Halorhodospira halophila SL1: one gene and its partner. The protein of the gene in region 2 interacts with the protein of the main gene of each other region in a pairwise test. Links are inferred from orthologs where the notes say so. Each region holds a gene or a part of one and is shown on either strand. Other genes may lie near its edges. The genes, in order: dnaE and dnaQ.

Evidence for each region.
Region 1: the proteins of dnaQ (region 2) and dnaE interact in binary tests that used the Escherichia coli proteins (3 or more experiments, as listed by UniProt). The link is inferred for Halorhodospira halophila SL1 from one-to-one orthologs.

What each region holds. Positions count from the first base shown.
Region 1 is NC_008789.1:1,563,537-1,570,570, reverse strand. Bases 828-4,977 are described here. They hold dnaE (DNA polymerase III subunit alpha), read left to right. Parts: upstream 828-1,225; coding sequence 1,226-4,777; downstream 4,778-4,977. Other genes in these bases: HHAL_RS07345 (HAD-IA family hydrolase), read right to left, coding at 4,774-4,977; HHAL_RS07355 (ribonuclease HII), read left to right, coding at 828-1,162. In the rest of the region: lpxB (lipid-A-disaccharide synthase), read left to right, coding at 1-578; more of HHAL_RS07355, read left to right, coding at 575-827; more of HHAL_RS07345, read right to left, coding at 4,978-5,499; HHAL_RS12645 (transposase), read left to right, coding at 5,642-6,946; frdA (fumarate reductase (quinol) flavoprotein subunit), read left to right, coding at 6,999-7,034. UniProt on the Escherichia coli protein: DNA polymerase III is a complex, multichain enzyme responsible for most of the replicative synthesis in bacteria. This DNA polymerase also exhibits 3' to 5' exonuclease activity. The alpha chain is the DNA polymerase catalytic subunit.
Region 2 is NC_008789.1:298,617-304,446, reverse strand. Bases 1,698-4,643 are described here. They hold dnaQ (DNA polymerase III subunit epsilon), read left to right. Parts: upstream 1,698-2,777; coding sequence 2,778-3,509; downstream 3,510-4,643. Other genes in these bases: HHAL_RS01345 (YbgA family protein), read left to right, coding at 4,280-4,643; HHAL_RS01350 (HAD family hydrolase), read left to right, coding at 3,506-4,243; nifE (nitrogenase iron-molybdenum cofactor biosynthesis protein NifE), read right to left, coding at 1,698-2,548. Also shown: nitrogenase iron-molybdenum cofactor biosynthesis protein NifN, read right to left, coding at 1-1,154; more of nifE, read right to left, coding at 1,169-1,697; more of HHAL_RS01345, read left to right, coding at 4,644-5,260; HHAL_RS01340 (efflux RND transporter periplasmic adaptor subunit), read left to right, coding at 5,319-5,830. UniProt on the Escherichia coli protein: DNA polymerase III is a complex, multichain enzyme responsible for most of the replicative synthesis in bacteria. The epsilon subunit contain the editing function and is a proofreading 3'-5' exonuclease.

The DNA of each region.
Region 1 (7,034 bases), 1.3 Mb from region 2 along the record:
CCACGGTGGTGGCGTTGCTCCCCGGCAGCCGGAGCAGCGAGATCGATCGCCTGCTGGAGCCCTTCCTGGGCGCCGCGGCGCTGCTGGCGCAACGGCCGGATGCGCCGGATTTCGTCATCCCCGTCGCTGCACCGCGGTTGCGCGAGCGGATCGAGGCAGCGGTGGCCCGTCACGATATCCGCCTGCGGACCCGTCTACTCGAAGGCGATACAGCCACGGCGGTCACGGCGGCGGATGTGGCATTGACCGCCTCGGGGACGGCAACCCTGGAGGTCATGCTGGCCAAACGGCCCATGGTGGTGGCCTATCGTCTGTCGCCGCTGAGCTACCAGATCATTCGCCGCCTGATCCGCGTGCCCTGGGTGTCGCAGCCCAATCTGCTGGCGGGCGAACCGCTGGTGCCGGAGTACTTCCAGTCTGACGTCGATCCGCAGATCCTTGCTGAGGCAGCGGCGTACTGGCTCGACGACGCCCCCGCCCGCCTGCAGCTGGTGGGCCGTTTTCGCCACCTCCACGAGACGCTGGCCCGGGGCGCCGATGCGCGGGCGGCGGAGGCGGTTCTCGAGGTGCTGCAGTGACCCCCTCGCGCGGTGCATGGGGGGTGGTGGGCGTTGACGAGGCCGGACGCGGACCCTGGGCAGGGCCGGTGGTTGCCGCGGCGGTGGTCCTGGCGGAACCGATCGCCGGGGTTACCGACTCCAAACGGCTTTCCGCGCGGAGCCGCGAGCGCGCTGCAGCGCTGATCCGTAGCGAGGCCGTGGCCTGGGGGGTAGGGCGGGCCGATGTTACCGAGATCGATGCCTTGAATATTCGTCGTGCCACCTTCCTGGCCATGGCCCGGGCGGTGGCCGTGGTGGCCGAGACCAGCCCGATCGCCGAGGTGCTGGTGGATGGTCGAGAGATCCCGGACGATCTGCCCGCCCCGGCGCGACCCGTAGTGGGTGGGGATGCGCTGGAGCCGGCCATCTCCGCAGCCTCGATCCTGGCCAAGACCCTGCGTGACGCCGAGATGGTGCTGCTTGACGAAGCCTACCCGGGGTACGGTTTTGGGCGGCACAAAGGGTACGGCACGGCCGAACATCGTCGGGCCCTTGAGGAGCTCGGTCCGTGCCCGATGCACCGGCGCAGTTTTGCACCGGTACGCCGGCTGCTCGGTGGCTGAGCGCCGCAGCGCTCGATCCACCGGACTCGTTCCCGACCGCCACCCTGATATCCTGACGCGACCATGAGTGAAGACCCTCCGCCCTTCGTCCACCTGCGCTTGCACAGCGAGTTCTCGCTGGTCGACGGCATCGTCCGAATCAACGAGGCGGTGTCGGCGGCGCGCGAGGCCGGTATGCCCGCGGTGGCCATCACCGATCAGTCGAACCTGTTCGGGATGGTCAAGTTCTACCGCGCGGCGCTGGCTGCCGGGGTCAAGCCGATCATCGGTGGCGATGTGTGGCTGGCGGACGACACCGTGGAGTTTGGCTACGCCCGGCTGACGCTGCTGTGCCGGGATCGCGGTGGCTACCGGGCGCTGTCGCGCCTGCTCAGCCGGGCCTATCGCGAGGGCGCCTGCGGCGACATCCCGGTGATCCGGCGGGAGTGGCTGCAGGCGGATGCTGGCGGGCTGTTGGCCCTCTCCGGCGGCGCCCAGGGCGATATCGGCCAGGCCCTGTTGCGCGGTGACGAGGCCACCGCCCGGCGATACGCCGAGGAACACCGCCGGACTTTCGGCGAGGACGGCTTCTATCTGGAGCTCCACCGGCTGGGACGGCCGGGGGACGAGCGCCACCTGCACGCCGCCGTCGCATTGGCTGCCGACGAGGATCTACCGGTGGTGGCGACCAACGATGTCCGCTTCATGCGTCCGGAAGACTACGACGCCCACGAGGTGCGCGTCTGTATCCATCAGGGGCGCACGCTGGACGATCCCAACCGGCCGCGCCACTACACCGAGCAGCAGTACTTCGCTGATGCGGCGGACATGGCTGAGCGTTTCTCCGACCTGCCGGAGGCGCTAGAGACTAGCGTCCGCATTGCCGAGCGCTGCAGCGTCGACCTGGAGCTCGACACCAACTACCTCCCGGACTTTCCGGTCCCCGAGGGGCACACGGTCGCCTCGTTCCTGCGCGCCGAGTCCGAGCGTGGCCTGACACAGCGGCTCGAGCAGCGCGGTCTGGCGGAGGATGAAGACGCCGACGAGGTGGAGGCGACCTATCATCGGCGGCTCGATCACGAGCTGGCGGTCATTGAGCAGATGGGGTTCCCGGGGTACTTCCTCATTGTGGCTGACTTCATTCGCTGGGCGCGGGATAACCACATCCCGGTGGGGCCGGGGCGCGGTTCCGGGGCGGGCTCACTGGTCGCCTACGCCTTGGGGATCACCAACCTCGATCCCCTGCGCTACGATCTGCTCTTCGAGCGTTTCTTGAACCCCGAGCGGGTGTCCATGCCCGACTTCGACGTGGACTTCTGCATGGAGCGCCGCGACGAGGTCATCGAGTACGTCTCGGATCGTTACGGCGCCGAGAAGGTCTCACAGATCGCGACCCACGGCACCATGGCGGCGCGGGCCGTGGTCCGCGACGTGGGGCGCGTCTACGGTCACGCCTTCGGTTACATGGACCGGATCGCCAAGCTGATCCCCTTCGAGATCGGCATGACGCTGGATAAGGCGTTGGAGCAGGAAGAGGACCTGCGCGCCGAGTACGACAACGACGAGAACATCCGCGAGTTGATCGATACCGCGCGCAGCCTCGAGGGGATGGCGCGCAACGTCGGTAAGCACGCCGGCGGTGTGGTGATCGCCCCCACGGATCTGACCGATTTCTCGCCCCTCTACCGGGATCCGGAGGAGCGCGAAGACGCCGAAGCCTGGAAGGTGGCCACCCACTTCGACAAGGACGACGTCGAGGCGGTGGGCCTGGTCAAGTTCGACTTCCTCGGTCTGCGCACGCTGACCATCATCGACTGGACCGTGCAGGCGGTGAATCGCATCCTCGAGCAGCGCGGTGAGCGGGCGCTGGATATCGACGGGATCCCGCTGGATGACAGTGCCACCTTCGATCTGCTCAAGCGCTGCGCCACGACCGCCGTCTTCCAGCTGGAATCCCGCGGCATGAAGGAGCTGATCAAGCGGCTCCAGCCCGACAGCTTCGAGGATATCGTCGCCCTGGTGGCGCTGTTCCGGCCCGGGCCGCTGCAGTCGGGTATGGTGGATGACTTTGTCGAGCGCAAGCACGGCCGCTCGGCGGTGGCCGGCTACCCGACCCGGGAACTGCACCACCCGGATCTGATGCCGGTGCTCCAGCCCACCTACGGCGTCATCCTCTACCAGGAGCAGGTGCAGCGGATTGCCCAGGTCCTCGCTGGCTACAGCCTGGGGGAGGCGGACCTGCTTCGCCGCGCCATGGGCAAGAAGAAGCCCGAGGAGATGGCCAAACAACGGGCCAAATTCCTCGAGGGGGCCCAGGCCCGCGGCCTCTCCGAGGGTCACGCCACCGGCATCTTCGACCTGATGGAGAAGTTCGCCGGCTACGGCTTCAACAAGTCGCACTCGGCGGCCTATGCGCTGCTCTCCTATCAGACGGCGTGGCTCAAGTGCCACTTTCCCGCGCCGTTCATGGCCTCGGTGCTGTCCTCGGACATGGACAACACCGACAAGGTGGTGATCTTTCTCGACGAGGCCCGGGCCATGGGGCTCGAGGTGCTGCCGCCGGATGTCAATCGCAGTGACAAGCCGTTCCGGGCGGTGGACGAGCGGACCATCGTCTACGGTCTGGGGGCCATCAAGGGGGTCGGGGAGTCGGCGCTCGATGCGGTGCTCGGCGAGCGCGATGCCCATGGCCCCTTCGGCGATGTCTTCGACCTGTGCCGGCGGGTGGACACCGGGCGCGCCAACCGCCGGGTGCTGGAGGCCCTGTGCCGTTCCGGGAGCCTCGACAGTCTGGTCCCCAACCGCGCCACCGGGATGGCGCAGATCCCGGCCGCGCTGGCTGCTGCCGAGCAGGTGACGCGGGATCAGGCGGCCGGGCAGACCGACCTGTTCGGTGGTCCCGCCGAGGCGGTGATCGCCCCAGGCGGGGCCGGGGAGGAAGTCGCCGAGGAGCCCGAGTGGCCCGAGGAGGAGCGCCTGGCCGCCGAGAAGGCCACCCTCGGCCTCTTTCTCACCGGCCACCCGATCGACCGCTACGAGCACGAACTCCCTTACCTGGCCACCGATCGCTTGCAACGTCTGGCCAGCGGCGCCGGCGGTAGTGGCGGGGATGGGAACGGCGGTCGGGGGCGGTCGGTGACGGCTGCCGGGCTGGTGGTGGCGTTGCGCGTGCGGAGCACTTCCACCGGGGGCCGCCTGGCGACCCTGACTCTGGACGACCGGACCGGCCGGATCGAGGTGGTGCTGTTCCCGGAGGCGTTCAGCAAGAATCGCCACGCCTTGGAGAAGGACGCGCTACTGGTGGTTCGCGGAACGCTGGATTACGACGACTTCAGCGGCGGCTACCGGATCACCGGGGAGGAGGTGCTGGACATTGCCCAGGCACGGGAACGGGCGGCCGGACGGTTGGTGATCCCGGTGAGCGCAGCGCACGCTGCCAACGGGCTGGTGCCGCAACTGCGCCAGTTGCTCAGCAGCCACGCCGGGGACAGCCCGGTCCACGTCGATTACCGTCATCCGCGGGCCCGCGGGCGGGTCGTCTTCGGTCGCAACTGGACGGTGACGCCCAGCGATGAGCTGATCAAGCGGCTCGAGGCCGTGGTCGACGGACGGGTCGGGGTCGAGTACCCCCGCTAAGCGCCCATACTGTGGACGGCGATCAGGTCGTCGATTCCCATGGGGACGCCCTCGGGGCCATGGTCCAGGTCGTCGATGACTGCCGCGGCCCCGGTGAAGTCGTCGTCCCGGGTCCAGAGGTTGTGGGTGATCAGGGTGGGGATGCCCGCCGCACGCGCAGCGCGCAGCCCATTGACTGAGTCTTCCACGGCCAGGGCGGCGCGGGCCGGAAGCCGGAGCGACCGCAGCGCCGCCAGATAGGCCTCGGGGTCGGGCTTCTTGGCGGCTACGTCGTCCCCACAGATGTACACCTCGAAGACCGATTGGAGCGGGGCGGGCAGTACACCGTTGAACAAGGCCTCGACGTTGGCGCGGGCGCTGGTTGTGACCACGGCGAGGCGGATGTCGCGTTGCCGGGCCTCGGCGATGATCCGCTCGATGCCGGGGCGGGGTGGTATGCACCCGGTGCGCAGACGCTCGGCATAGAAGCGATTCTTGGTCTCGTGTAGTTGCCGCGCCAGCGCGTCGATGTCCCCGTGCCCGGCGGGAGGCGGCTGTTGGCTCAGGGCGTCGCCGAGCCGCTCCCGGCCTCCGGGGACGGCGTTGAGTAGGCGGCGGTAGGTGTTCTCATCCCAACGGTGCGGTAGGCCGAAGGCCTCGAAGGCGGCGTTGAATGCCGGTAGATGGCCCGCCCCCTCGGTATCGGCCAGGGTGCCGTCGACATCAAAGAGCAGCGCTTGCATGTGGTTTCCGGTCTCCAGGGTGTCGGGTCCGTGGCGGCGCCAGCGTTATCATCTTAGGGTTCTTGACCCGTCCGGGAAAACGGGCTGGAGTAACCCCGTCGACGGACTCGCCGTATCCGCATGATCCGGAGGAAAGCATTGCATGGCTGAGGGTCGCCCGAAATACTCGCCGGAACTTCGGCGCAAGCTGGTCGAACTGGTCGAGGCGGGACACACACCGCAGGAACTGGCGCGCACCTACGAGCCAGCGGCCAAGACGATCCGCCGCTGGTATCAGGAGGACCGACAAGAGGCCAGCGAGCGAGGCAGCGGAAGCGCCAGCACGGGCCGCGCCGGCAAGGCAGGGAAAAAGCGTGGAGGAGCCACAGGCGCCTCGGCGTCCTCGGGCCGTTCCGGGGAGCAGGGGGGCGCGGCGAAGACCCGGGGTAAGCCGGGGAGTAGCAAGGGGCGCCGGCTCGCGGGCAAGCGGGTCCTGGAGAGCCCGGCGCCGGAGGCCGATGCCGGAGGGGCGACAGCGGAGTCCATCGAGGCCGAACAACCTGAGGAGGCCCTCCCTTCGGTCACCGGCGAGGTGATCGTCGAACCCGAGCCCGAGGTCGTCGTCGATGAGCAGCGCGATCCCGCGGATGAAGCGGAGGGCGCAGCCGACGCGGAGATGGATCCGGAGGAGCTGCTCGAGATCGGCCTCGAGCGTGCCGACCGGGGAGACGCGGTGTACGACTCGGAGGGCCCCGAGGCGGCACTGCCGCTCTATCAGGAGGCGCTCGATCTCCTCGATGCGGCGATCAGTGCCGGGGTCGGAGGGGATGCTGCGCGGCGCGATTGGGGCATTACCCTGGAGCGCTTCGGTGATGCCATCTTCGAGGTCGACGGAGCGGGTGCCGCCCGGCCCTGCTACGAGGCGTGGTGCGATCTGGCCGAGGCCCTGGCCACCGAGCATGCCACGGCCCAGTCGCTGCGGGACTGGAGCGTGGCGCTCGGTCGGTACGGCCAGGTGGTGCTGGTCGAGAAAGGGCCCGAGGCGGCGCTACCCTACTATCAGCAGGTGGTTGAACTGCGTGAGGACATCGTCCGCGAGCGGCAGAGCGCGGACGCCTACCAGGACTGGGCGCTGGCCCTGGAGCGCTATGGCGCCGTGCAGGAGGCGGTGGAAGGGCTGGCCGAGACGGTTGAGACCTACCGCCATGCCCTCGAGGTCCGCGAGGCTCTCGCCGAGCAGCACGATACGCCGCAGGCCCGTCGGGCCCTAGGGGTGGCCCAGGAGCGCCTGGCGATGGCGGTACTTGCTGCCGACGGAGCCGAGGCCGCCCTGCCGTACTTCGAACAACTGGCGGAGCTCTTCACCGAGCTGGCCGAGGAACTTGGTACCGAAGAGGCCGACGCCGAACGGCGGCAGGCCGATACGATGCTCGGCAAGGTGCAGATGGCGGCGCTGGACCTAGAGTGATTCGGCCCGTGGCGGGTGACAGCCGAGCGGGTCCGGGAGCGCAGGAGGTGCGTTGGAGACGATAGAATCGATCGATTGCGACCTGGTT
Region 2 (5,830 bases):
CCGAGGATCAGCTCGACGCCGTCCTCGCGGCCGTGGTGCTCCAGGGCCTCCAGGTCCCCCACCGCCACCCGCCCGGCGGGCAGCCCGTCGAGGACCGGCGAGCGCTCCGGGGCCACCGCGGTGGTCACCTCGGCGCCGGCGTCGTGGAGCAGGGTGGTCAGCCCGGCGAGCAGGTCGGCCTCGGCGGCCACCCCCACCGGCGTCGTGCCCAGCACCGAGTGGGTATCGAGCAGGGCGTCCTGGAGCTGCCGGCGCTGGCGCTGGACCCGCGGTGGTGGCACTTCGCGGCCGGCGATGGCACACAGGACCATGACCAGCCGGTCCGTGGCGTGCAGCCCCATCAGGTGGTCGAAGCGGTAGTCCGGCACCCCGGTGCGGGCCCGCAGCCGGTCGGCTGCGGCGTGCAGCGAGGCGCCGACGACCACGGTGGCGGCGGCGTTGCCGCATTCGCGCAGGGCGTCCAGCGGCGTGCCGTCGGTGGTCACCGGGCTGAAGTCCCCGTCCTCCAGGTGGCCGTCCATGGAGGCGCCCAGATCGGGGATGGCCACCGGTTCCAGTCCGAACGCCTCGAGCAGTTCGCAGAGGGCCTCGGCGTCGCCGGGGGAGACGGCGTCGGAGAGGAGCAGGTTGACCTGGCGCGCCGCCCGTCCGGGCCGGGTGCCGGCGCTGGCCGCCTCGGGGACCAGGTGCTCGATGATCGCCTCCACCGTGGCGGCGTAGCCGCTCTCCAGGCTGCCGACGAAATCCGGGGTGTTCACCGGGACCACCGCGGTGCCGGCGTGCTCCGGGTGTGCCTCGCGGAAGGTGCGCACCAGGCGCTCGATGTCCGTCCCCTCGGCCTCGGAGAGCCCGGTGGTCAGCAGGGTGATCAGCGCCGGTGCCGACTTACCGCACAGGGTGTCCAGGGCGCCGAGGACGTTGTCGTCGGCGCCGAGCACCGCGCTGATCGGGTCGATGGCGGTGGTCTGCAGCGGGATCGGCTCGTTGAAGTGGCGGACGAAGTAGACCTTGCCGAAGGCGGTGCAGCCCTGGGCGCCGTGGAGCAGGGGCACGGCCCCCCGGAAGCCGAGGGTCGCCAGGGTGCCGCCCACCGGTTGGCTGGCCTTCAGCGGGTTGACGCTCAGCGGGCTGGTGGATCGTTCGATGCGGGTCATGGCCCCGTCCTCCGTTACTGCCGTTCCCAGGGAGCCGGCTCACGCACCTGCGGCCAGATCGGGCTCTCGATGCTGCGGCACAGTTGGCGGGCCAGCTCCACCATGCCGGTGTAGCCGGCGTAGGCGTGGGGGCGCTCCTGGTTGATGTCCAGGAACGGGATCCGCGCCTTGAGGGCGGTGTACATGTTGCGCCCGCCGGCGATGAGCACGTCGGCCTGGTGGGCGCGGACGGTGTCGATCAGCGTCCGCGGCGCACCGCTTTCCAGCATCTGCGCCTGCTCGCCCATCAGCTCGCGGATGCGCGCCTTGTCCGCCTCGGTGGACTTGCGGGTGCCGGTGGCGACCACCTCCATGCCCAGGTCCTGCAGCGCCGAGACCACCGACCAGCTCTTCACGCCGCCGGTGTAGAGCAGGGCCCGGCGGCCGCGCAGGCGCTCGCGGTAGGGCTCCAGGGCGGCATCGGCACGGGCCTCCTCGCGGGCGATGACCTGCTCGGTGCGTGCGCTCAGGTCTGGGTCGTCGATCAGCCCGGCGAAGCCGCGCAGGGCCGCGGAGGTATCGGCGACGCCGTAGAAGCTGCCCTCGAAATACGGGATGCCGTAGCGCTCTTCCAGGGTGCGGGCCACGTTGAGCAGGGCCTTGGAGCAGACCAGCATGTTGGCCTCGGCGCGGTGCAGGGTCTGCAGCTCGCGGTAGCGGGCGTCGCCGGAGAGGCTGCCGAGCAGGCGCAGGCCGAGCTCGTCGAGCAGCGGCAGCACGTTCCAGAACTCGCCGGCGATGTTGAACTCGCCGATCAGGCCGACGTCGTGGACCTGGTGATCCCGCGGCCGGCGCTCCGCCGGCACCGGCTCCGGTTCGCGGGTGCCGACGATGTGCTGGACCACCGCCTCGCCGGCGATGCGGTTGCCGAGGTTCTTGCTGCCGTAGAAGCCGGCGCAGTCCACCGGAACCACCGGGGTCCCCCAGCGGCGCTCGGCGCTGCGGCACACCGCCTCGATGTCGTCGCCGGTCAACGCCGGGACGCAGGTGTTGTAGACGAAGACCGCCGCCGGGGCGTGATCGTCCACCGCCTGCTTGATGGCGTGGAACAGCCGCGCCTCGCCCCGGCCCATGATCACGTCCTGCTCGCTGAGGTCGGTGGTCATGCCGATGCGCCACAGGGTGGGGCCGGTGGAGCGGGTGCCGCGGTTGTCCCAGGAGCTGCCGGCGCAGCCGATGGGGCCGTGGACGATGTGCGCGGCGTCGGCCACCGGCAGCAGGGTGATCTGGGCGCCGTCGAAGGCGCATCCACCAGCGGCGGCGCCCGGCGTGGGGCGCGCGCAGCCCGATTTGCTGCCCTGGTTGTGGGCGCAGCCCGGTTCGTCGAGGAGGGCGGCGATCTCCTGGTTTCGCATGGGCGGGCGGCTCCGGTCCTGGGTGGCTTCTCCCGCAGTGCAGCAAGGGGCGTGCCAGGTCCGGGCGGCGGTGGGAGGCGCGTCACGGCGGGGGGGTGGGCTTTGCGGGTGTGTCGCAAATCCGACAGCCGGGCGTTATGGTGTGCCGTTTGTGACACCCTGCGTTGACCCTGGATGGGCCGCGTCGCAGACTGTTTCGAATCCTTGCAATGTATCCGGACCCTGAGCCATGCGGCAGATCCTGCTCGACACCGAGACCACCGGCATGGACCCCACCGAGGGGCACCGCATCATCGAGATCGGGTGTGTCGAGCTGGTGCGCCGGCGGCTGACCGGCAACAACTTCCACGAGTACCTCAATCCGGACCGGGCAGTGGACGAGGGGGCGGAGAACGTCCACGGTCTGTCGAATCGTTTCCTGGCCGACAAGCCGCGCTTTGCCGACATCGCCCGGCGCTTCGTCGACTACGTCCAGGATGCCGAGCTGATCATCCACAACGCGCCCTTCGACGTCGGCTTCATCGACGCCGAGCTGGCCCGTCTGGGGCCGGCGTGGGGGCAGCTCGAGGACTACTGCACCATCACCGACTCGCTGCAGATGGCCCGGCGCATGCATCCGGGCCAGCGCTGCAGCCTCGATGCCCTGTGCAAGCGCTACAGCGTGGACGGCTCGCGCCGCGAACTCCACGGCGCGCTGCTCGACTCGGAACTGCTCGCCGAGGTCTACCTGGCCATGACCGGTGGTCAGGGCAAGCTCTCCCTGGAGGGCGAGGGCCTGGAGCCGGGCGGCGCCGAGCCGGTGCAGCGGCTGTCGGCGGAGCGGCCGCGGCTGCGCGTCCCGGAGCCCGGTGAACTCGAGCGCGAGGCCCACGAGCAGCTGCTCCAGCGCATCGAGGCCACCTGCGGCGGGCCGGCGTTGTGGCGCGGCTCGGCCCGTGGCGAGGAGGCGTCCGGATCATGATCCGTCCCCCCCTGCGGGCCCTGACCTTCGACCTCGACGACACCCTCTGGTCCGTCGACGATGTCCTCGCGGCGGCCGAGCAGACCCTCCACGACTATCTGCGCGACGCCTACCCGGTGGTGGCCGAGCGCTTCGATCCCGACACCATGCGGCAGCTGCGCCGCGAACTGGCCGCCGCGCGCCCGGAACTCACACGCAACGCCACCACCCTGCGCCGTGCCACCATGGCTGAGATCGCCCGCAGCTGCGGGATCGACGGAGCCGCGGCGGAGCGGTTCGTGGAGCAGACCTTCGCCGTGTTCCTCGAGGCGCGGCAGAGCCGGGTGGCCCCGTTCCCCGAAGTGCTGCCGGCCCTGCGCGATCTGGCCGGGCGGTTCCGTATCGGCGTGATCACCAACGGCAACGCCGATGTCTACCGCACCGAACTCGGCCCCTACGTCCACTTCGTGGTGCGCGGCGTGGACATCGACATTCCCAAGCCCGAGCCGGAGATCTTCGCCCTGGCCTGCGAGCACGCCGGGGCGCCCCCCGGCGAGGTTCTGCACGTGGGGGATGACCCGGACAGCGACGCCGCCGGGGCGCTGGCCGCCGGCATGCAGGCGGCGTTGATCTGCCGTTACGGCCCGCCGGAGCCGTCCCACGGCGTGCCCGACTGCCTGATGGTCCCGGACATGGCGGCGCTGCGCCGGGCGATCCTGCGCAGCGTGGATGCAAGCGTGGATGCGGATGGCTAGAATGCTGTACACAAGTTGTACAACCCTAGGGAGAGCATGAGCCGGCCAAGCGATCAGACCGCGTCGCAGCCGCAGATTCCGGTGGGCGTGAGCAGCTGCCTGCTCGGCGAGGAGGTGCGCTACGACGGCAGTCACAAGCGCAACCCCTTCGTTACCGAGGCACTCTCGCGCTACTTCCGCTACGTGCCCGTCTGCCCCGAGGTGGCCATCGGGCTGCCCACCCCGCGGCCGCCGATCCGCCTGGAGCTGGATGCGGACAACCGGGTGCGCGTGCGCGGGGTGCGGGATCGGCAGACCGACGTCACCGAGGCCATGGAGGCCTTCGGCCGCGAGAAGGGGCGGGAGCTCCACTGGCTCAGCGGCTACATCCTCAAGGCCAAGTCGCCGAGCTGCGGTATGGAGCGCGTCAAGGTCTACAAACCCGACGGCCATCCGGCCGGTATCCCCGGGCGGGGCGCCTATGCACGGACGCTGATGGAGGCCAACCCACTGCTCCCGGTGGAGGAGGAGGGACGGCTCAACGATCCGTCCCTGCGTGAGGGCTTTGTCTGCCGGGTCTTCTGCTACTACCGTTGGCAGCGCCTGGTCGAGGCGGGCCTGACGCCCAAGGCGCTGGTGGATTTCCACGCCGAGCACAAGCTGTTGCTCATGGCCCACGACGATCAGCGCATGCGCGAGCTGGGGCGGCTGGTCTCGACGCTGGGCGAGCGGTCGCTGGAGGCGGTGGCCGACGAGTACATCCACGGGTTCATGGCGGCCCTGGCCCGGCCGGCGACGCGCGGCCGGCACGCCAACGTGCTCTACCACCTGCTCGGCTATCTCAAACGCGAGCTGGACCCGGCGGACAAGCAAGAGGTGGTGAGTGTCATCGAGCAGTACCGCACCGGTATGGTGCCGTTGATCGTCCCGGTGATGCTGTTGCGTCACCACTTCCGCCACTGGCCGGATCCCTATGTGGAGCGGCAGTTCTATCTCTACTGGAGTCCGCCGGAACTGGCGCTGCTCAATCAGGTCTGATCCGGCGGCCCCCTGGGGCACCCCAGGGCCACTCGAGGCGAAATGAAGGAAGGGCTGCGTGCCGTTACGTTCGTTGCTGCGAAAGGGTTGGGGGGCCGCTGCGCCCGTGGTGGTGCTGATGGCGGCCGTGCTGGTCCTGGCGGCGCTGGTCTGGACCCGCCCCGATCCGCCCGCCGAGGAGCCCACCGAACCCTCCTGGGTGGTGGCCACTGAGCGTGCCGAGCCCGGTGTCCACCAGCCGCTGCTGCGTCTGTTCGGCTACATCGAGTCGCCTTCGGACGTTACCGTCAAGTCGGCGGTGGAGGCTGACGTGGTCGACGTCCCGGCCCGCGACGGCCGGGTGGTGGAGGCCGGCGAGCTGCTGGTGCGCCTGGACGACGGCGAGCTGCGCGACATCCTCCGACAGCGCCAGGCGGATCTCGACGAACTGGAAGCGGCGCTGCGCCAGGAGCGCCGCGCCGTCGAGGCGGACCGCGAGGACCTGGAGGCCGAGGAGGCCCTGCTGGCCATCGACCAGCGGCGGGTGGCGCGGCTCGAGGAGCTGGTCGCCGACAACGCCGCCTCACCCTC